DNA from 2 places in the Streptomyces sp. NPDC097640 genome. Region 1 is predicted to be linked to the other one. Evidence: riboswitches for the same ligand, from Rfam matches in the RefSeq annotation. Region 1 holds a riboswitch; the other holds the start of a gene.

Region 1 (10,132 bases):
CCGCACGCGGGTGCAGGTGGAGGTGGCGCGGCTCGCCGAGCGGTGTGTGCGGCGGCTGCGCGGGGCCGGCCGCTCGGGGCGCACGGTCGTGCTGAAGGTGCGGCGTTACGACTTCTCCACGCTGACCCGGTCCGAGACGCTGCGCGGGCCGACGGACGACCCCGCGGTGGTGCGGGAGGCCGCGGCGCGGCTGCTGGAGGGCGTGGACACCACGGCGGGGGTGCGGCTGCTGGGAGTGGGCGTGAGCGGTCTGGCGGACTACACCCAGGAGGATCTGTTCGCCCAGGCCGCGCAGGCCGCCCACGAGGCACAGGAGGCCGCGGAGGGGGCGCGGGAGGCCGGAGGGACACCCGAGGCCGCGCCGGCGGTCCTGGAGGGGAGCGACGAGCCCGACGACACCGCCAGGCCGCGCCGCTGGCTGCCCGGCCTCGATGTGCGACACGCCGAGTACGGGGCGGGGTGGGTGCAGGGCAGCGGGGTCGGCCGGGTGACCGTGCGGTTCGAGGAGCCCTGGTCGCGGCCGGGCCGGGTGCGGACGTTCGCGGTCGACGACCCGGCGTTGGAGCCGGGCGAGCCGCTGCCGCTGGTCCGGCCCGCCGTGAGCGACGCCCCCGAGGGCCAGCCGACCGACGCCCCCGAGGCCGACCCGGCCGAAAACCAGGGCCAGGGCCCGGGCCGGGGTCAGCCGCTCACGTCGAGACCGTAGTGGTGGTAGAGCTGCAACTCCTGCTCGGGCGACAGATGGCGGCCGACTCCGAAGTCCGGCGCGTCCTTGATCAGCGCCCGCTCGTACGGCACCCGCAGCGTGTCGTCGACGATCTCGCTCGGTTCGAGTGGCACGAACACGTCCCGGCTGAACAGCCCGGTGCGTACCGCGGCCCACTCCGGCTCGCCGGTCGCGTCGTCGAGGTAGACCTCGTCCACGGTACCGATCTTCGCGCCGTCGCGGTCCAAGGCCTTTCGGCCGATGAGGGTCCGCGGATCGATGTCGGTCTGCACACTCTCTCCCATAGGTGACTGTTTCATCGTCAATGCCGTGATACCTAAGAAAAGCCACAATTCCGTGCCCGTCCACTCGAGCGCTCGCCCAAAACCCCTGGCGGCAGGCTCGCTGGTAGGCTGACGGTGGCTGCAGACCCCGTGCGGGAGAGCTCTTCGACGATGTCGTCGGAGGCGCCGAAGGAGCAAATCCTCCCCGGAAACTCTCAGGCACACGTACCGTGCGGGTGAGGTCACTCTGGAAAGCAGGGTGGGTCACGGGCGAGTACAGCACCGGAACCCCTCCTCACCGACGGTGAAAGCCGGATCGCCACCCGCGGACCGGTGAAGCTCTCAGGTTGAGATGACAGAGGGGGAGGCCGTTCGGGCACCCCGCGTCGTGGTGCCCCTCGTCGGTCGTACAGACCAGGAGGCCTCGCAGATGACTGCCAACCGCACCTCGCTGACCGAGCTGGAACGCGGTACTCCGTTTGAGCAGCGCCATATCGGACCCGATGCCGAGGCCCAGGCCAAGATGCTCGCGCAGGTCGGCTTCGGCTCGCTCGACGAACTCACCCAGGCCGCCGTGCCCGACGTCATCAAGAGCACCGAGGGGCTGGGGCTGCCCCCGGCCCGCACCGAGGCCGAAGTGCTGGCCGAGCTGCGCGGCCTGGCCGAGCGCAACCAGCTGCTCGCCCCGATGATCGGCCTCGGCTACTACGGCACGTTCACCCCGCCGGTGATCCTGCGCAATGTGCTCGAGAGCCCCGCCTGGTACACCGCGTACACGCCCTACCAGCCGGAGATCTCCCAGGGCCGGCTGGAGGCGCTGCTCAACTTCCAGACCGTCGTCGCCGACCTCACCGGGCTGCCCACGGCCGGCGCCTCGCTGCTGGACGAGGCCACCGCCGCCGCCGAGGCCATGGCGCTGTCGCGGCGGGTGGGCAAGGTCAAGCAGGGCGTGTTCCTGATCGACGCCGACACCCTGCCGCAGACCGTCGCGGTCATCCGGACCCGCGCCGAGCCCACCGGCGTCGAGGTGGTCGTCGCCGACCTCTCGGCGGGCATACCGGCCGAGGTGGCCGAGCGCGGCGTGTTCGGCGTGCTGCTCCAGTACCCGGGCGCCTCCGGCGCCGTGCGCGACCCGCGCCCGGTCATCGAGCGGGCCCATGAGCTCGGCGCCGTGGTCACCGTCGCCGCCGATCTGCTCGCCCTCACCCTCCTCACCTCGCCCGGCGAGCTGGGCGCCGACATCGCGGTCGGCAACAGCCAGCGGTTCGGGGTGCCGATGGGCTTCGGCGGCCCGCACGCCGGGTTCATGGCCGTCCGCGAGGCCTACGCCCGCAGCCTGCCCGGCCGCCTGGTGGGCGTCTCCGTCGACGCCGACGGCGACAAGGCGTACCGCCTGGCCCTTCAGACCCGCGAGCAGCACATCCGCCGCGAGAAGGCCACCAGCAACATCTGCACCGCCCAGGTCCTGCTCGCCGTGATGGCCGGCATGTACGCCGTCTACCACGGCCCGGAGGGCCTCTCGACCATCGCCCGGCGCACCCACCGCTACGCGGCCGTGCTCGCCGAGGGGCTGCGGGCCGGGGGCGTCGAGACCGTGCACGGCGCGTTCTTCGACACCCTGACCGCGTATGTCCCGGGCCGGGCCGCCGAGGTCGTCACCGCGGCCCGCGAGGCCGGGGTCAACCTGCGCCTGACCGACGCCGACCATGTGGGCATCGCCTGCGACGAGACCACCGGGCGCGCCCAGCTCGCCGCCGTCTGGTCGGCCTTCGGCGTGGACGGCGGCCTGCCCGCCATCGACGAGCTCGACGCCGCCGCGGCCGACGCGCTCCCCGCCGAACTGCTGCGCACCGACACGTATCTGACCCACCCGGTCTTCCACAAGTACCGCTCCGAGACCGCGATGCTGCGCTATCTGCGGCGCCTGGCCGACCGCGACTACGCGCTGGACCGGGGCATGATCCCGCTCGGTTCCTGCACCATGAAGCTCAACGCCACCACGGAGATGGAGCCGGTCACCTGGCCGGAGTTCGGCGCGCTGCATCCGTTCGCGCCGGTCGAGCAGGCCCAGGGCTATCTGACGCTGATCCGCGAGCTGGAGGAGCGGCTGGCCGAGGTCACCGGCTACGACCAGGTCTCCCTCCAGCCGAACGCCGGGTCGCAGGGCGAGCTGGCCGGGCTGCTGGCCGTGCGCGCCTACCACCGTGCCAACGGCGAGGAGCGGCGCACCGTCTGCCTCATCCCGTCCTCCGCGCACGGCACCAACGCCGCCAGCGCGGTGATGGCGGGCATGAAGGTCGTCGTCGTCAGGACCGGCGAGGACGGCGAGGTGGACGCCGACGACCTGCGCGCCAAGATCGAGCAGTACGGCGACGAACTGGCCGTCCTGATGGTCACCTACCCCTCCACCCACGGCGTGTTCGAGGAGCACATCAGCGAGATCTGCGCGGCCGTGCACGACGCGGGCGGCCAGGTCTACGTGGACGGCGCGAACCTCAACGCGCTGGTGGGGCTGGCCCGGCCGGGCAGGTTCGGCGGCGATGTCTCCCATCTGAACCTGCACAAGACCTTCTGCATCCCGCACGGCGGCGGCGGTCCCGGCGTGGGCCCGGTCGCGGTGCGCGAGCACCTCGCGCCGTACCTCCCCAACCACCCGCTCCAGCCGGCGGCGGGCCCGGCGACCGGCGTGGGGCCGGTCGCGGCCGCGCCCTGGGGCTCGGCGGGCATCCTGCCCATCTCCTGGGCGTACGTCCGGCTGATGGGCGCCGAGGGGCTGCGCCGGGCCACCCAGGTGGCGGTGCTCGGCGCCAACTACGTCGCCAAGCGCCTGGAGCCGCACTACTCGGTGCTCTACACCGGCCCCGGGGGTCTCGTCGCCCACGAGTGCATCATCGATCTGCGGCCGCTCACCAAGGCGACCGGCGTGAGCGTCGACGATGTGGCCAAGCGGCTGGTCGACTACGGGTTCCACGCGCCCACGATGTCGTTCCCGGTGGCCGGCACGCTGATGATCGAGCCGACGGAGAGCGAGGACCTGGCGGAGCTGGACCGGTTCTGCGAGGCGATGATCGCCATCCGGGCGGAGATCGAGAAGGTGGGCTCGGAGGAGTGGCCCAAGGACGACAACCCGCTGCGGAACGCCCCGCACACGGCGGCGGCGCTGAGCGGGGAGTGGGAGCACCCCTACACCCGCGCGGAGGCGGCGTTCCCGGCCGGGGTGTCGGCGGCGGACAAGTACTGGCCGCCGGTGCGGCGCATCGACGGCGCCTTCGGGGACCGCAACCTGGTCTGCTCCTGCCCGCCGCTGGAGTCGTACGAGAGCTGACTCGCCGGGCGCGGTCGGGTACGGGGCCGGTGCGGCGGACACGCCGGCCGGCCCCTGATGGAGCGCGGGCCCGGTCGGAGCGCCGGGCCGTGGTGGTCAGACCGCGATGGTCAGGCCGCGGTGGCGACGCGCTCGGCGCCCAGCGGCCGGCGCGGGGCGATGATCTGTCCGTCCGGCAGCAGCTCGCCGGTGTCCTCGAAGAGCAGGACGCCATTGCACAGCAGGCTCCAGCCCTGCTCGGGGTGGTGCGCCACGAGGTGGGCGGCCTCCCGGTCGGCGGAGTCGGCTGACGGGCACGCGGGCTGATGCTGGCACATGGAAGAGATCTCTCGCTGCGATGTGGAAAGTGTCCTGTGGCTTGCTGCGGCAGTCATGGCCGCCCCCCGTTGGTCAGTCGGTCGGATGCTCCAAGTGTTGCCCTACGGGCCGGTTTCCGCAGGGATTTCACGGCACCGGTACTCGCTTGATAATGACGCATCACACGAGTGGACGGTTCATCCTGACGGGACTGTTACGAGCCCGCAGCGGAGCGCCCCGTGATCCTCGGATCACGGGGCGCTCGGGCGAGGGGCGGCGGCGGGCGCCGCGGGCCGTCAGGCCGACGAGCCGAGCAGCGGCGTCCGCGTCAGCCGGAGGGTCAGCACCGGCAGCAGATCCGCCGCGCGGTACGCGCGGTGGGCGGCGATGCCCGGCGGGGCGGGGGTCAGCGGCACCAGCAGGTCTTCCGCGGCGAGGTGGCCTTCGGAGGCGTCGGCGGTCGGGTCGCCGCGCAGCCACAGCGTCAGCATGTACAGCTCCGGGATGGACAGCAGCCTGGGCTGGTGGACCGAGGGCAGCGACTCGGCCTGGCTCAGCGCCAGTTCGGCCGACGACACGTACGGGCCTTCGGAGAAGTGCGAGAAGACCCAGCCGTCGGCGGTCAGCATCGCCTCGGCGGAGGCCACCGTCCGCTCGGTGTCGCGGATCAGGAACCGCCATCCGGTGAGCCGCGCCGTCGGCGGGCCGTCGGGGGCGGTGATGTCGTCCAGGACGTGGACGGGGAGCGGGAGTTCGAGCTCGAACGGTCCGTCCAGGGAGCCGAGGAGCGGGGTGCGGACGGCGGTGGGAGAGCCAAGGGCCGTGCGGATGCTGTTCAGAGCAGGCGCTGGAGCCGGAGGGACGTGCAGCGGCATGGTGGGTCGCCTCTCACTTCGGAGACACGGTGGAGCGCTGGCGTGCCAGGTGCGGATGGCGCTGTCGGAGTGTGCGGGTCAGAGGGGCCTGACGGGACATCAGGGCGTTGTCTCTCTGCCTCGGTTGCCGAGTTTATACGACAAGTGTTCCCGTCTTGTTTCACGTACCTGTCCCCGGTATTGCGGACAAGCACTTATCCGGCCCGCCAGGGCGAGGGGATTTTCGCCGATTCTCTGCCATATGCACGGATATGACCTGGCATTTTAACCCAGCCGGGGTAGGCTTGAAGTCGCCAGTGTTTTTCATCACGGCAATGCGGGGCTGTGCAGAGCCTATCGGCTGAGGGGTCGGCGCGTGGCGTTATCGATCACATTGGCTGGGCATCATCGAGCGTGATGTACGCGGCCGGGGGCCGTTGATCCACTCGAGGAAGGACGCTTCGATGGGGGAGAAGGTCATAGCCGGGGAGTTCGATCCGTCCGGACGGCAGCGGCAGCGGGTGAGGCTCCGGCAGGGTCTCGAAGCGCTGGCCCGGCTCCTGGCCGAGAAGCGATTCGACCGTCCGAAGAATCTCATGGGGCTGGAGATCGAGCTGAATCTCGCGGGCGCCGACGGGATGCCGAGGATGTTGAACGCGGAGGTTCTGGAGAGAATCGCCAGCCACGATTTCCAGACCGAACTCGGGCAGTGCAATCTTGAAGTAAACATCGTGCCCCACCGATTGCACGGAAGGGTTCTCGACCAGTTGGCGGAAGAGCTCCGTACGGGGTTGTCATATGCCGATCGCAAGGCGGGGGAAGTGGCCTCCGAGATCGTTATGATCGGAATTCTCCCCACCCTCGCCGCCCATGACCTGGGCTCCACGAACCTCTCCTACGACGACCGCTACAAACTCCTCAACGAACAGATGCTGGCCGCCCGCGGCGAGGATTTCCTCATCGACATCGAAGGGGAGGAGAGATTCCGCTACGCCTCCGGCTCGATCGCCCCGGAGGCCGCCTGCACCTCCGTCCAACTGCATCTCCAGGTGACCCCCGGCCGGTTCGCGGCCGTGTGGAACGCGGCCCAGGCGGTGGCCGCCGCGCAGATCGCGGTGGGCGCCAACTCCCCCTTCCTGTTCGGCCGGGAGGTGTGGAGCGAGTCCCGGCCACCGCTGTTCCTCCAGGCCACCGACGTCCGCCCGCCGGAGTTCGCGGCCCAGGGAGTGCGTCCCCGCACCTGGTTCGGCGAGCGCTGGATCAGCGACGCGTATGAGCTCTTCGAGGAGAATCTGCGCTTCTTCCCGCCGCTGCTGTCGACCGCGGGGGACGAGGACCCGCTGCGGGAGCTGGACGACGGCGGGGTGCCGCGGCTGAACGAACTGGTGCTGCACAACGGCACCATCTACCGCTGGAACCGCCCCGTGTACGCGGTCGCCGACGGCGTGCCGCATCTGAGGGTGGAGAACCGGGTGCTGCCCGCCGGGCCCACCGTCGCCGATGTCATCGCCAACGCCGCCTTCTACTACGGCCTGGTGCGGGCGCTCGCCGAGGAGCCGCGCCCGGTGTGGAAGCGGCTGCCGTTCGAGGCCGCGGCGGCCAACTTCGACACCGCCTGCCGCCATGGCATCGACGCGGTCCTGCGCTGGCCCAAGCCGGGCGGCCGCTCCTCGTCGACCGTGCGCATCCCCGCCGTCCGGCTGGTCCAGGAGGAGCTGCTGCCGCTGGCCGCCGCCGGGCTCGACGCCTGGGGCGTCGAGCCGGCCGACCGCGAGCGCTATCTGGGGATCATCGAGGAGCGCTGCCGACTGCGGGTCAACGGCGCGTCCTGGCAGGCCGCCACGTATCACCGGGCGAGGGGGAGGGGGCTCGACCGGGACGGCGCGCTGGCGGCGATGACCCGCCGCTACTGCGAGCTGATGCGCACCGGCGAGCCGGTCCACACCTGGCCGGTCGGCCTCGCCGACTGACCACGGACGCGGTGGACGGGCGGGCGCGTCCCCGCCCGCCTGCTCACCTCGTCCCCGTGCCCGCCTGGCTCGCCGACACGATCGCCTTGAGGATCACCGCGTTGATCTGCGCCGGGTCGGCCACCTGCTGCGCCGATCCGCCCGTCGCCTTCGCGATCTCCTCGCACGCCGACAGATCGGCGTCCGGACCGACGGCGATGGTGATCAGCGGCACCGGGCGGTCCGGGTCGGTGAGTCCGTCCAGCTCTTCGACCAGCGCCCCGAGCGAGATGCTGCCCTCGTCCTGGTTGGACCCGTCGGTGAGGATCACGACGGCGTTGAACTTGCCCTCCGCATAGCCGTCCCGTGCCTTCCGGTACGCCGCGAGCGTCGTGTCGTACAGCCCGGTCGCCCCGCCCGCCACCGGCTCCAGGGCGCCGAAGGCGGCCGTCAGCCGATCGCGCTGGGTGGATCCGTCCGCGCTGCTCAGGCCGAGCCTGCGGGTCGGGACCAGCTCCCGGTAGTCCCGGGCGCCGTCGAGCCGCCTGGAGAACTCCCACAGCCCGATCTCGTCCTCCGGCGTGAACTGCGACAGCGCCTGGAGCAGGGACGCCTTGGTGACGTCCATCCGGGACTCGCCGCGCCGCCCGGGCACCGGGGCCGACATGGAGGCCGAGGCGTCCACGACCGTGTTCAGCCGGGCGCTCTGCACGGTGATCGTCCACATGCCCAGCGCGGTGTCCAGCTCCGCGCTCGACGGCCCCGAGCCCGGGACCGCCCGGTACGGCTGGGGCGCCTTGCCGCCCGCCGTACGGGCCACCTCCTCGACCGCCTTGCCGCTCGCCGACCGGAAGCCGTGTTCGGAGAGGATCCGGCGGCTCTCGGCGTCGGCCAGGAAGGTCATGAAGCGGGTGGCGGCCCGGGCGCGCGCGGTGGTGACGGAGTCGCCGCCGCGCACCGTGTACGGGTAGTCGAGCTCGGCGGTGCCGTCCGCGGGATAGAACAGCCGCAGCCGAGGGGCGTCGCCGGCCCGCGTGTTGTGGCGGTACGCGGCCTGCTCGGTCAGGAACAGCGCCTGATTGCGCCGCGGATTCCCCTGCTCCGCGCCCGAGCCGTCACGCGGCAGCGTGGTCAGCACCTGGTCGTCGCTGTCGGAGGTGCGCTCGGAGAGCAGCTTCGCGGCGGCCGCGGCCCGCGTGTCGGCCGGGCCGCCCTCCCTGGGGCCGCCGCCCTCCTCGGCTATCGAGGCGTTGACGCGGGCGAGGGCGAGCAGCCCGGTGGCACTGCGCGCCGGGTCAGCCGCCCCGAGCCGCAGATCCGTGCTGCCGGTCGCGGCCCCGGCCAGCCGGGCCCAGCTGTACTTCTTCTCGGGCCAGCCGAGCCGCTCCGCGGCCGGCGGGGTCGCCGCCACGCCGACCGGCGAGGACGCGACGCCGCCGAGCGTGTCCAGCGGGACGGCCTTGGGGGCGGAGGACGACACGCGGTCGACCCACACGCTGGAGTCCGGCAGCCACACCTGGAATCCCGGGTCGCGGCCGTCCTTGACGAGCGCGTCGGCCACGTCCGCGGATGCCCGGCTGGTGACCTTCACATCCAGACAGCGGCCGTCGGACCGGACCTGGGCGGACCGGGCGCGCTCGGCGACCTCGCGAACCGCCGGGGCGATGTCCGGGGAGGCGGCCACTCCGAGGCGGACGGCGTCGCTCGCGCAGGACTTCATCGGGGTCAGTAATGCGCCGCGCAGGACCAGCGCGGCACCGATGGCCAGGGCCAGCACGACCGCGGTGCAGATCGCGACGGCCCGGCGGCGGGTGGCGGACCGGGACCCCGTAGGGTCCTGCCGTGGCGAGTGGTCAGGGCCGGTTGAGTCCTCGGGCAGACTGTGACGTCCCATGTGCTGCGTCTCCTGTGAGGATGAAGCTGTCAGGAGTGAGGCGCGCAAGGAGGACAGCGCCCCTTCCCGACGGCCGCGCGCTGTCTTCGGAACTGTTTTCGAGACCCTAGCGGCACACGACCACCCATGAGGCGAAAAAGCGGAATTGGAGGAACGGGTGCAGTCACACGCGCGTGACATGGAGCTTTCCCCGCCCGGGGGCGGCCTCTCGGAACGCACCCTGCGCCAGGAGACGCTCCTGGTCCTGGCGCTGTCGCTGGGCGCGAGCGGTGTGTCGGCGCTGATCAGCTTCGTGGGCTCGGTGACCGCGCCCGGCGGCCTGAAGGACAAGGCGGCCACGCTCAACGCCTCCCAGGCGCCGGGCCGGCCCTGGCTGGATCTGGCCTGGCAGCTCTTCGGGATCTCCACCGCGCTGGTGCCGGTCGCGCTGGTGGCCCATCTGCTGCTGCGGGAGGGCGCCGGGCTGCGCGCCATCGGCTTCGACCGGCGGCGGCCGGCCTTCGACCTGGGCCGGGGCGCCGCGCTGGCCGCCGCGATAGGCGGCACCGGGCTGCTGCTCTATCTCGGGGCGCGGGCGGCCGGGGCCAATCTGACGGTGGTGCCCGAGGCGCTGCCCGACGTGTGGTGGAAGATGCCGGTGCTGATCGCCTCCGCCGTGCAGAACTCCGTGCTGGAGGAGGTGATCGTCGTCGGCTATCTGCTGCGCAGGCTCGGGCAGTTGGGCTGGACGCCGATGGCCGCGCTGCTGGCGAGCTCGGTGCTGCGCGGCTCGTACCACCTCTATCAGGGCATCGGCGGCTTCTTCGGCAATGTGGCGATGGGC
Region 2 (10,132 bases), on a different contig from region 1:
GCAGCGGATCGTCGAGGCTCAGCTTCTGTCTGATGCCCTCGATGGCCTCCGGGTCGGACTGTTTGCCGACGAAGAGGAGCGCGGGATCGGAACCGGCCCACTTCGGGATCATGAAGAAGATGGCGAAGGTCGTGAGCGTGACGACCAACAGCATCATGATGACGGCGAACAAGCGCCGGATGACATAAGCAAGCACTGTGCGCGGCCCGGCGGCGGTCCGGGGCCCCCGATCGGGGAGCGCCCGGACCACCGCCCGCGGCCATCACCTGCCCTTCGGGCCTATCGAGATCGGCGATGGTGGGGTGTGACGGTCGCTTGGCGAACCATCACTTGACGACGCCGAGCTGGGAGTAGTCGTAACGGCCGTTGTAGGCCCCCGACGAGAAGGCGTTCGTCAGCCGCGAGCTGCGCCAGGTGATGTTCTTCTCGTAGAGGAAGGGCATCTGCACGGCCTTGTCGGCGATGGCGTGGTTGATCTTCTTGTAGATCTCGCCCGCCGCGGCCGGGTCGGTCTCCTTCAGCGCCTCGTCGAAGTACCCGTTGATCTTCGGGTCGTTGGTCTCGGAGACGTTGTAGTTACCGGTCTGCTGGATGAAGCGACCGTCGATCAGCGGCTGCTCGAAGCCCTGGCCGGTCGGGAAGTCGGGGCCCCAGCCCGTCATGGACAGACCGTAGCCGCGCTTCTTCATCACCTCGGGGGAGCCGGTGATGCTCGCCGAGGAGGCGCCGTCGATGTTGTTGACCTCGATGTCGATGCCGACCTTGGCCAGCGACTCCTGAAGCGTCTCGGCGGCCTCGACCTCGTTCGGCTGGTCGGTACGGGCGACGATGTTGGTCTTGAAGCCGCCCGGCTTGCCGCACTGCTTCAGCTCGTCCTTGGCCTTGGCCGCGTCCGGCGCGCCCTTGCGCTCGAGGACGCCGTACGGGTCGTAGTCGTCCGCGCCCGCGATGCTCTTGGGGAGCATGGTGGTGGCGATGTCACCGGCGGCCTGCGGGCCACCGCGGGTGGTCTGGAGCGCCTCGAAGTCGGTGGCGTAGAAGACCGCCTTGCGGCAGTGGACGTTGTCGAACGGCGCGACCTTGGTGGCGAAGTCGACGTAGCGGACGAAGCTCGTCGGGATGTTGTCGACGTTGCCCTTGTGCTGCTTGATCGCTTCGCTGCGGCCGGCCTGGCTCATGCCGGTGGCGCTGAGGAAGACGTCGTAGTCGCCCTTGATCAGCCGCTGGTCGATGGCGTCCAGGTTGGAGTTGAAGTCCACCGTGACCTTGTCCGGCAGGGCCGGGCGGATCGGGTCGGACTCCTTCTTCCACTTGTCGTTGCGGACCAGCACCGCGCCCTTGCCCGGCTTGTACGACTCGACCTTGTACGGGCCGGAGGAGAAGGGCTGGTTGGTGTACTTGGCGCCGGTGTCCTTGTCGGCCTTCACCGGGGAGCCGGTGGGCATGGCCAGCATCTGCTCGAAGTCACCGTTGGGCTTGGGCAGACGGAAGATGATGGTCTTCGCGTCCGGCGTCTCGATCGCCTTCAGGCCCAGCTTGTCCTTGGAGGTGTCCTTGTACGGGCCCTTGTACTTGCCGTCGGGGTCGAGGACCTGGCGCAGATAGGCCGGGCCGCCGGAGATGACGTCCTTGGCCCAGATGCGCTCGATGCCGTACTTGACGTCCTGGGCGGTGATCGGCGAGCCGTCCTCCCAGGTGATCCCGTCACGCAGGGTGTAGGTGTAGGTCTTGCCGTCGTCCGTGATCTTGGCGTTGGAGGTGGCCAGATCGGGGACGAGGGTGTTGCTCTCCTTGCCCGGCTTGGGCGCGTAGGTGATCAGTTGTCGCGTGTAGAACCGCGAGAAGTCCCAGGCGAAGCCGTAGTACTGGCGCTGCGGGTCGAGCGAGTCGAAGTCCTGCTTGTTGACGAACTTGAGCGTGCCGCCCGTCTTCGTCGACTTGCTGGCGATGCCCGTCACCGCGGCGTTGAAACCGGCGCCCTCGCCCTTGTCGTCTTTGGAGCCGCCGCCGCACGCCGCGGTGGCCATCAGGGCACCGACGGTGAGCGCCGCACCGGCGATCCGCCTACTTCTCGACGAACGTAGGGGTTTCATTGTTTCTTGCAACCTCCGGGATATGGGTCCTTGGCATGGCGCCGGGGAACCTTCGGGTGACCGCCGCCTGACAGGTGCGGCAGGGGCAGATTCGTATCGGTGCGGCTGGGCCGCGGCCGCGCGGGTCGCCGTCAACGCGTTCCCTTCGGGTCGAGGGCGTCGCGGACGCCGTCACCGAAGAGGTTGAACGCCAGCACGGTGATGAAGATCGCCAGACCCGGGATGATCATGAACATGGGGTCGTCCTGATAGGTGCCGACGGCCTTGGAGAGCATCTGACCCCAGGAGGCGGTGGGCGGCCTCACGCCCGCGCCCAGGAAGCTGAGCGCCGCCTCGGTGAGGATGTTGGTGGGGATCATCAGCGTGGCGTAGACGGTGATGGGCGCGACCAGGTTGGGCAGCAGCTCCCGGAAGAGGATGTAGCGCCGGCCCGCGCCCAGGCTGCGCGCCGCCTCGACGTACTCCTTCTCGCGCAGCGACAGCGTCTGGCCGCGCACGATGCGGCCGACGTACGGCCAGCCGAAGAAGCCGATCACCGAGACCAGGATGGCGATACGCACCCCGCTGCCGGTCAGCCCCAGCAGTTCGTTCGGGAGCACGGAGACCAGGGAGATGATGAACAGCAGCTGCGGGAAGGCCAGCAGCATGTCCATCACGCGGCTGATAACGGTGTCAATCCAGCCGCCGAAATACCCCGCGATGATGCCGAAGACGGTCCCCAGGACCACGGCGACGACCGCCGCGAGGAAGGCCACCAGCAGCGAGATCCGCGCGCCGTAGACGATCCGGCTGAACACATCGCGGCCGTTCGACGGTTCGACGCCGAAGAGGAAGTCGGAGCTGATGCCGCCCATCGAACCCTTCGGGGTGCCGAACAGCGGGTCGATCTCCTCCTGGTGGAACTCGTTGGGCGGGTGCCCCAGCAGGCTCACGATCAGCGGCGCGAAGACGGCCACCAGCACCAGGAAGACGACCACGGCCCCACCGGCCAGCGCGAGCTTGTCCCGCTTGAGGCGCGTCCAGGCGATCTGACGCAGCGACCGCCCTTCGACCGAGGCCTTGACTACATCCGCTGCGACATCGACGGATGCGTCCGGCTCCGCATCCGTGCCTGTGCTGTGCAATGGTGCCGTCATGGTGGTGGGGACCCCTCTCGACCGGTGGTGACCGGCCCACGACCTGCCGCTGTAGCGGCGTGGTTCACAAACGCAGGTGAAGGTTGTGCTCGTGGTGCGGAAGTTTTATGAAGGAGGGGCACACGCTACCCACAGGTACGGACACCTCCTGTTGCGGGAGTCTTCATCGCGCTTGTGATCACCCGCCAGCCCATCACGGCAATGGATGCCTAACCGTGATGTGGTGAGGGGTGTTCCGTTATCCGGAACACAACTCCGCTGAGCGGTACGGAATGTCCCGTTAACAGGACTGTCAAACGGGAGTGTTAGGGCGTGAACGGGCGCGGAGCGCCGCGCGTGAACGCGCGCGGGAGCACCGGGGCGCGCCGAACAAGGCGGTTACCAGGCGCTCGGCGCGGGCCCCGACCGCTGGCCGCCGTGCGGCGGCGGGTACCCGTAGCCATGGGCCGGAGCGGGCTGGGCCGCCCCGAACGCGTCCCGGTCGAAGAACGGACGCGCGCTGGCCCGCATCCACATCGCCACCGGGTCGTACTCGTCGGACATCGCGACGGTGGAGACCGGCAGCCCCTCGGGCACCGCGCCCACCGACTGGCGCATCATCACCCGGGCCGACTCCACGGCCGCGGCGCCGCCGTCGTACAGATCCAGCCCGATGGCCAGATACGGCGCGCCGAGCGCGGGCTGCACCCAGGCGCGGCGCAGCGACCGCACCGCGGGCGTGCGATGCGCGTTCTGCCCCAACAGGGCGTAGAACTGCGAGAGTTCGAGGGAGGGCTCGCTGAGCCGCAGCGGCCCCGCGGGCAGCCGGTCCAGGCCGCCGGCGATCCTGCGCAGATCGAGCCAGGGGATGCCGACACCGCCGCCGGGGGCGTGCGGATTGAGCCACAGGCCGTACCGGTCGGGGAAGAGGGAGGCCGCGATCTGGCGCCCGCTCACCACCTCATGGGCGCGGCTCCAGCCGCTGGCGGCGAGCTCCTGAGCGGAGGTCACACAGGGGGCGTAGCCGAGCCCGCCCACGTCCATGTTGCCGTACTGCGCGTCGGGCGAGCCGGGCGCGCCCTGCCACAGCAGCATCCACACCTGGCCTTCGGCGAGGGCGTACAGCAGCGACTCATAGGCGTCATACCGTCCCGGAGCGACCTGCTGAAGCATCCGCTCGATGTGGCCGCCTCCCGCGCTCACCTGGGTCCGCCCCTCTCTCGGCCTGTCCACACCGCTACCAAGGGCGCACGGACGCGCCCCGCCACCGGTCATCCAACCAGCTTACGGGCCCCTACAGTGGTCTCCTGGGCGACTCAGCGGTCACGGTCGTAGAACGGTCGCACCCGCTCGCGCATCCAGTCCGCCACCGGATCCTGCGCGATGTCCAGCAGAACCAGCTGAACCGTCCACGGCAGCGGCACCACGCCGAGCGCCCGTCCGAGCGCGTCCACCGCGCCGGCCTGGCCCTCCGGGCCGGGGAGGTCCAGCTCGACGCCGACGAACAGCGCGGGCGGCTCCCCCTCGACGCTGGCCAGGGCGCGCCGGGCAGACCGCAACCCGGCCACCTTGCCGAACTCGAGCCCGGCGGCGGCCAGGAAGTCGACCGGCTCCTCCTGCCAGTCCGGCTCGAAGAGCCGCACCCGGCCGCCGGTGACCGGGCCGTCCAGCTCGGAGCGCCCGGTGCGGCACAGCTCGGCCACGGCGGGCGGCGGAAGCGGGACGCCGACGGCGCCGCCGGGGTTCACGGCGATGCCGAGCTGGGGCGGCAGGCCGCGGGCGAACTCGACGGCCGGGGCGACGGTGAACGTCATATGGGCGCCGACGACCTGAAGGAACTGCTGCTCGGAGCTGAACACCGGCACATACGCGGCGCCTTCGATCTCCATGGTGGGCAGGTCCAGGTCGCTGTTGTCCGGGCCGCCGCCGTTGGGCAGCGGGACCCAGACGTGGCTGCGGGCCAGGGTCTCGACGATCCGGGCGCCGGCGCCGGGGACGTCGACCGAGGCCGCGAGCACTTCCTCGAGCTCGTTGCCCGGGAACCCGGGAGCCTCGGAAAACGCAGGGAACGCACCGTCAGGGAACCCTCCGTGAGCCGGTGCTGGACCGTGCTGCTCCGGGATGCTCATTTCCGCCTCAACCGCCATCTCGTCCGACCTGCACAGGAACCCTAACGGCTGCATGGACTTGCGGCATCGGCGGCCGGTGATCTCCACAGCAAATCCCCAGGTCGAAGGGGAGGCAACAGCCGATCCCGGACAGCTTTTGACGGTCTTTTGACCATTTCCGAACGTAATCGTCAAGTTGCGCTCGGTTTGCACCCCTCGCACCGTGGTGCCGAGTACGCCCATACATCACCACAGCGAAGGAAGGTCTCATGATCCGCGCGTCTCGCAAGGCCGAAGTCCTCGTCACCTCTGTCATGGCCGGCTCCCTGCTGTTCGGCACCGCCGGCCTGTCCGCCGCCACGGTCGGCGGAAACGGGGGCACGGCCGGCGCCAAGGCCCCCGCCCCCACGGCGCTCGCCAAGGAGCCGCTGACCGCGGCCCAGACCCAGGCGATGCGCGATCTGCGCGTCCTTCTCGACCGGGTCGCCGACCTGGCCATGGCGGTGGAGGAGGCCCCCGGCGGGATGCTCTCCGAGGCCGAGCTGGTCAAGCACGCGACGGCGATCGACAGCGCGGTGAAGACCGCCCGCGAGTCCGCCGAGGCGGCCCAGGGCCCGAACGCCACCACGCAGGGCCGGGAGCGCCGCGACGACACGCCGCCCGGGCAGGAGCAGGGACAGGAGCAGGGCCAGGGGCAGGAGCAGGGCCAGGGGCAGGAGCAGGGCCAGGGGCAGGAGCAGGGCCAGGGGCAGAACGCGGGCCAGGGCCAGGGCCAGATCACCGTGCCGCCGCAGGCCGCCGACCAGGGCAACCAGAACAACCAGGGCATGAAGCCGCCCCAGGCCGCCGGGCAGGGTGAGACCGCGACCCCGCCGTACGCCCAGACCATGCCGACGGACGTCTCGACGGACCCTCTGGACGAGCTCCAGCGGGCGATCGACGACCTGCTGGACGCCGTCGCCGCGGGCGACGCGGACGCGGCCGCCGCGGCGCTCCCCCGTATCGGCGACGCCATCCTGGAGCTGCTCAACGCCCTCATCGGCCCGCTCCCCGGGATGGACCTGCCGATGACGCCCCCGATGCTGCCGCTCCCGGACGAGGCGTCGACCGTCGCCGTGGAGGCGTCCGCCCTCGCCGCCCGGACGCCCGCCCCGAAGCCGAACCCGGAGAAGCCCGGCACCGAGAAGCCCGGTACCGAGAAGCCCGGCGCCGCGGAGAAGCCCGGCACCGAGAAGCCGGGCGCCGCCGAGAAGCCGGGCGCCCAGGACCAGCAGGGTGCCCAGAAGCCCGGTGCCCAGAAGCCGAGCGCGAAGCCCAGCGCCCCGAACCAGAACGCCGACCAGCCCGGCGCCATGAGGCCCGGTCAGAAGCCCGCGGCGAAGCCCGCCGCGCCGAAGCCCTTCACCACCGCCGCCTCCCCGCTCTCCGCCGCCGAGGCGACCGACGACGCCGTCGCCCCCATGCCGCTGCCGCGCCCGGTGGACGCGGCCCCCGACCAGGGTTGAGGACGGCCGCCTCCCCTCGCCCTGCCGCGCGTCACTCGAAGCCGATCCGGCGCAGTGCGCTCGCGGCCGTGCGGTCCAGCAGCGCCACCGACGCGCAGCCTTCGGGCGGCCGCCCGCCCTCGGCGGCGACGACCAGCCGCCCCACCGCGCGGCGGTGCCGTCCGAAGGCGTAGCGAGAGACCGCACGGCCGCGCGCGGCCTGCCCCTCCAGGGCCACCGCGGCCTCCACGTCCAGCAGCACCATGTGCAGCCGGCGGCCGGTGCGCCGGGCGTCGCGGGCCAGCCAGCGGCGCACCCAGGAGAGGGTGCCGCAGTCGTGCACCACGACGCTGGCGCCCGAGCGCAGCGCCCGGCGCAGCCCGGCGTAGTGGGCGTAGCGCACCAGCGGGCGGTAGAGGGCGTACGGCAGCCAGCGGGGCAGCCGCCGCTCCCAGCGCTCGCGGGCGTCCTGTGAGTCCACCCGCAGCACCGGGCCGCCGGACTGGTCGAGGCCGGGCACGGCCTGGCCGATCATGGTGCTCTTGCCGCTGCCGGGCAGGCCGGAGGCGACCACCATGTCCCCGGTGCGGTAGCGCAGCTCGCGCGCGCCGAGTCCGGGTCTGGACCCGCGGCCGGGTCCGGGCCCGGGCCCGGGCCCGGGCCCGGCCGCGCCGCCGCCGTCGCCCCCGTCGCCGTCGCCGTCGCCGTCGCCGTCGACAACGCCGCCGCCACCGCGCAGGTCGTGCACCGCCGCCCGGCGCCCCGGTCTGATCACGCCTCCGGTCGCGCCTCCGGTTGGCGCCGCGCCCTGCGTCACCGGCAGGGGCCCACATGTCGTCCCGTACGTACCCTGCCCCTGCACCGTGATCGTCCTCCTAGGTCGGTCACTGCGGCTCTTCACCGAAGAGTGTCAAGAAAAGGTAATGTCCTTCAAGGTGGTCTTCCTGTGGGACGGACTTTCATGCCTTGTGAACCGGGGTGGGCGGCGGCGCGGGGCGAGCGGGTCTTCCCTTCTCGGGCGTACGTGCGATGATGTTGCGCGCAACTCCATACAGGCCGCTTGAATCCGCGCGGGAGAGTCCTCGGCCACCGGCAGCAGTGCCGGCCGTCCGGGGCGCCGAAGGAGCAAGTCCTCCCTTGAATCTCTCAGGCCCCGATACCGCGCGGGCGAGGCAGATCTGAAAAGCGAGCCGCTGGCGTGGCTCCACCCACGGTGCAAGCCGGACCGCTCTCCGCGACGACGTCTCCGACGCCGGCCGGGAGAAGGGGTCACGGCGAACCTCTCAGGTTCCGATGACAGATGGGGAGGACTCGTCCTCGTCGTCCTCGTCGCCGTCCCGCCCTGGAGCCAGCCCCATGACCGACGCCCCGTCCCCCTCGTCTCCCCTCTCCGCCTCGTCCCCCCCGTCCGCGCCTCGCCGTACCGCGCTGGACGCGACGCACCGCGCGCTCGGCGCCACCATGACCGACTTCGCGGGCTGGGAGATGCCGCTGCGCTACGGAAGCGAGCGCGACGAGCACACCGCGGTGCGCACCCGCGCCGGCCTCTTCGACCTCTCCCATATGGGCGAGATCACACTCACCGGGCCACAGGCCGCCGCCGCCCTGGACCGGGCGCTGGTGGGCCATCTGTCGGCGCTCGCCGTCGGCCGGGCCCGCTACACCATGATCTGCGACGCCGAGGGCGGCATCCTGGACGACCTGATCGTCTACCGCCTCGGTGACCAGGAGTTCCTGGTGGTCGCCAACGCCTCGAACGCCCAGGTGGTGCTGGACGCGCTGACCGAGCGCGCCGCGGGCCTGGACGCGGCCGTGCGGGACGACCGGGACGCCTATGCGCTGATCGCCGTCCAGGGGCCGGCCGCGGCCACGATCCTGAGCGGCCTGACCGACGCCGATCTGGACGGCCTCAAGTACTACGCGGGCCTGCCGGGCACGGTCGCGGGCGTCCCGGCGCTGATCGCCCGCACCGGCTACACCGGCGAGGACGGCTTCGAGCTGTTCGTCGCGCCGAAGGACGCCGAGCGGCTGTGGCAGGCGCTGACCGAGGCGGGCGCCCCGGCCGGGCTGATCGCGTGCGGTCTTTCCTGCCGGGACACGCTGCGCCTGGAGGCCGGGATGCCGCTGTACGGGCATGAGCTGACCCGCGGGACCACGCCGTTCGACGCGGGGCTCGGCCGGGTGGTGAAGTTCGGCAAGCCCGGTGACTTCACCGGGCGCGCGGCCCTGGAGACGGCGGCGCGGCAGGCCGAGACCGCCCCGCCGCGGGCGCTGGTCGGCCTGGTCGCGGCGGGCCGCCGGGTCCCGCGCGCGGGGTACGCGGTCGTCGGCGCGGACGGCACGGTGATCGGCGAGGTCACCTCGGGCGCGCCCTCGCCCACCCTCGGGAAGCCGATCGCGATGGCGTACGTGGACGCCGGGCACGCCGCGCCGGGCACCGCGGGGGTGTCGGTGGACATCCGGGGCACCCATGAGCCGTACGAGGTCGTGGCCCTCCCCTTCTACAAGCGGCGCTGAGCGCCCGTCGCGGCCGCCGCCGCTCTTGCCGCCTGTCCCACCAGGCAAGACCCGTTTCCCAAGCACTCCCCCGTATCCAGGAGAATCGGACTATGAACAACCCCCAGCAGCTGCGTTACAGCAAGGAGCACGAGTGGCTGTCGGCCGCCGACGAGGACGGTGTGTCGACGGTCGGCATCACCGAGTTCGCGGCCAACTCGCTCGGCGACGTCGTCTTCGTCCAGCTCCCTGAGGTCGGCACGACGGTCACCGCGGGTGAGACCTGCGGCGAGCTGGAGTCCACGAAATCCGTCAGCGATCTCTACGCGCCGGTCTCCGGCGAGGTCACCGAGGTCAACGAGGACGTGGTCAATGACCCGGCGCTGGTGAATTCCGCCCCCTTCGAGGGCGGCTGGCTGTTCAAGGTGAAGGTGACGGACGAGCCGGACGAGCTGCTCTCCGCCGACGCTTACTCCTCCTTCACCGAAAACTGACCCCCTCCTTCGATCGGGACCCTGATGTCGCTTCTCAACAGCTCCCTGCACGAGCTCGACCCGGACGTAGCCGCCGCGGTCGACGCCGAACTCCACCGCCAGCAGTCCACCCTGGAGATGATCGCCTCGGAGAACTTCGCTCCGGTCGCGGTCATGGAGGCCCAGGGCTCGGTCCTGACCAACAAGTACGCCGAGGGCTACCCGGGCCGCCGCTACTACGGCGGCTGTGAGCACGTCGACGTCGTCGAGCAGATCGCCATCGACCGCGTCAAGGCGCTGTTCGGCGCCGAGCACGCCAACGTGCAGCCGCACTCCGGCGCGCAGGCCAACGCGGCCGCGATG

Evidence for each region. A riboswitch is a leader RNA that binds a small molecule or an ion and turns the genes downstream of it on or off. The one in region 1 is predicted to bind glycine.
Region 2: another riboswitch for glycine. It lies ahead of gcvT (glycine cleavage system aminomethyltransferase GcvT); the one in region 1 lies ahead of gcvP (aminomethyl-transferring glycine dehydrogenase).

Annotation. Positions count from the first base shown of each region.
Region 1 covers NZ_JBEOSB010000022.1:184,944-195,075, reverse strand. The annotation lists gene ABTY62_RS31155 (DNA polymerase IV) at 1-706, shown strand, start outside; gene ABTY62_RS31150 (PRC-barrel domain-containing protein) at 682-1,011, opposite strand; glycine riboswitch at 1,134-1,231, shown strand; glycine riboswitch at 1,232-1,359, shown strand; gene gcvP (aminomethyl-transferring glycine dehydrogenase) at 1,421-4,315, shown strand; gene ABTY62_RS31140 (DUF5999 family protein) at 4,426-4,632, opposite strand; gene ABTY62_RS31135 (hypothetical protein) at 4,909-5,487, opposite strand; gene ABTY62_RS31130 (glutamate-cysteine ligase family protein) at 5,931-7,436, shown strand; gene ABTY62_RS31125 (substrate-binding domain-containing protein) at 7,480-9,309, opposite strand; gene ABTY62_RS31120 (CPBP family intramembrane glutamic endopeptidase) at 9,488-10,132, shown strand, end outside.
Region 2 covers NZ_JBEOSB010000007.1:86,428-96,559, forward strand. The annotation lists gene ABTY62_RS12715 (ABC transporter permease) at 1-172, opposite strand, end outside; gene ABTY62_RS12720 (ABC transporter substrate-binding protein) at 327-2,093, opposite strand; gene ABTY62_RS12725 (ABC transporter permease) at 2,225-3,229, opposite strand; gene ABTY62_RS12730 (enhanced serine sensitivity protein SseB C-terminal domain-containing protein) at 3,608-4,381, opposite strand; gene ABTY62_RS12735 (enhanced serine sensitivity protein SseB) at 4,525-5,337, opposite strand; gene ABTY62_RS12740 (hypothetical protein) at 5,586-6,821, shown strand; gene ABTY62_RS12745 (AAA family ATPase) at 6,853-7,575, opposite strand; glycine riboswitch at 7,862-7,972, shown strand; gene gcvT (glycine cleavage system aminomethyltransferase GcvT) at 8,157-9,317, shown strand; gene gcvH (glycine cleavage system protein GcvH) at 9,410-9,790, shown strand; gene glyA (serine hydroxymethyltransferase) at 9,815-10,132, shown strand, end outside.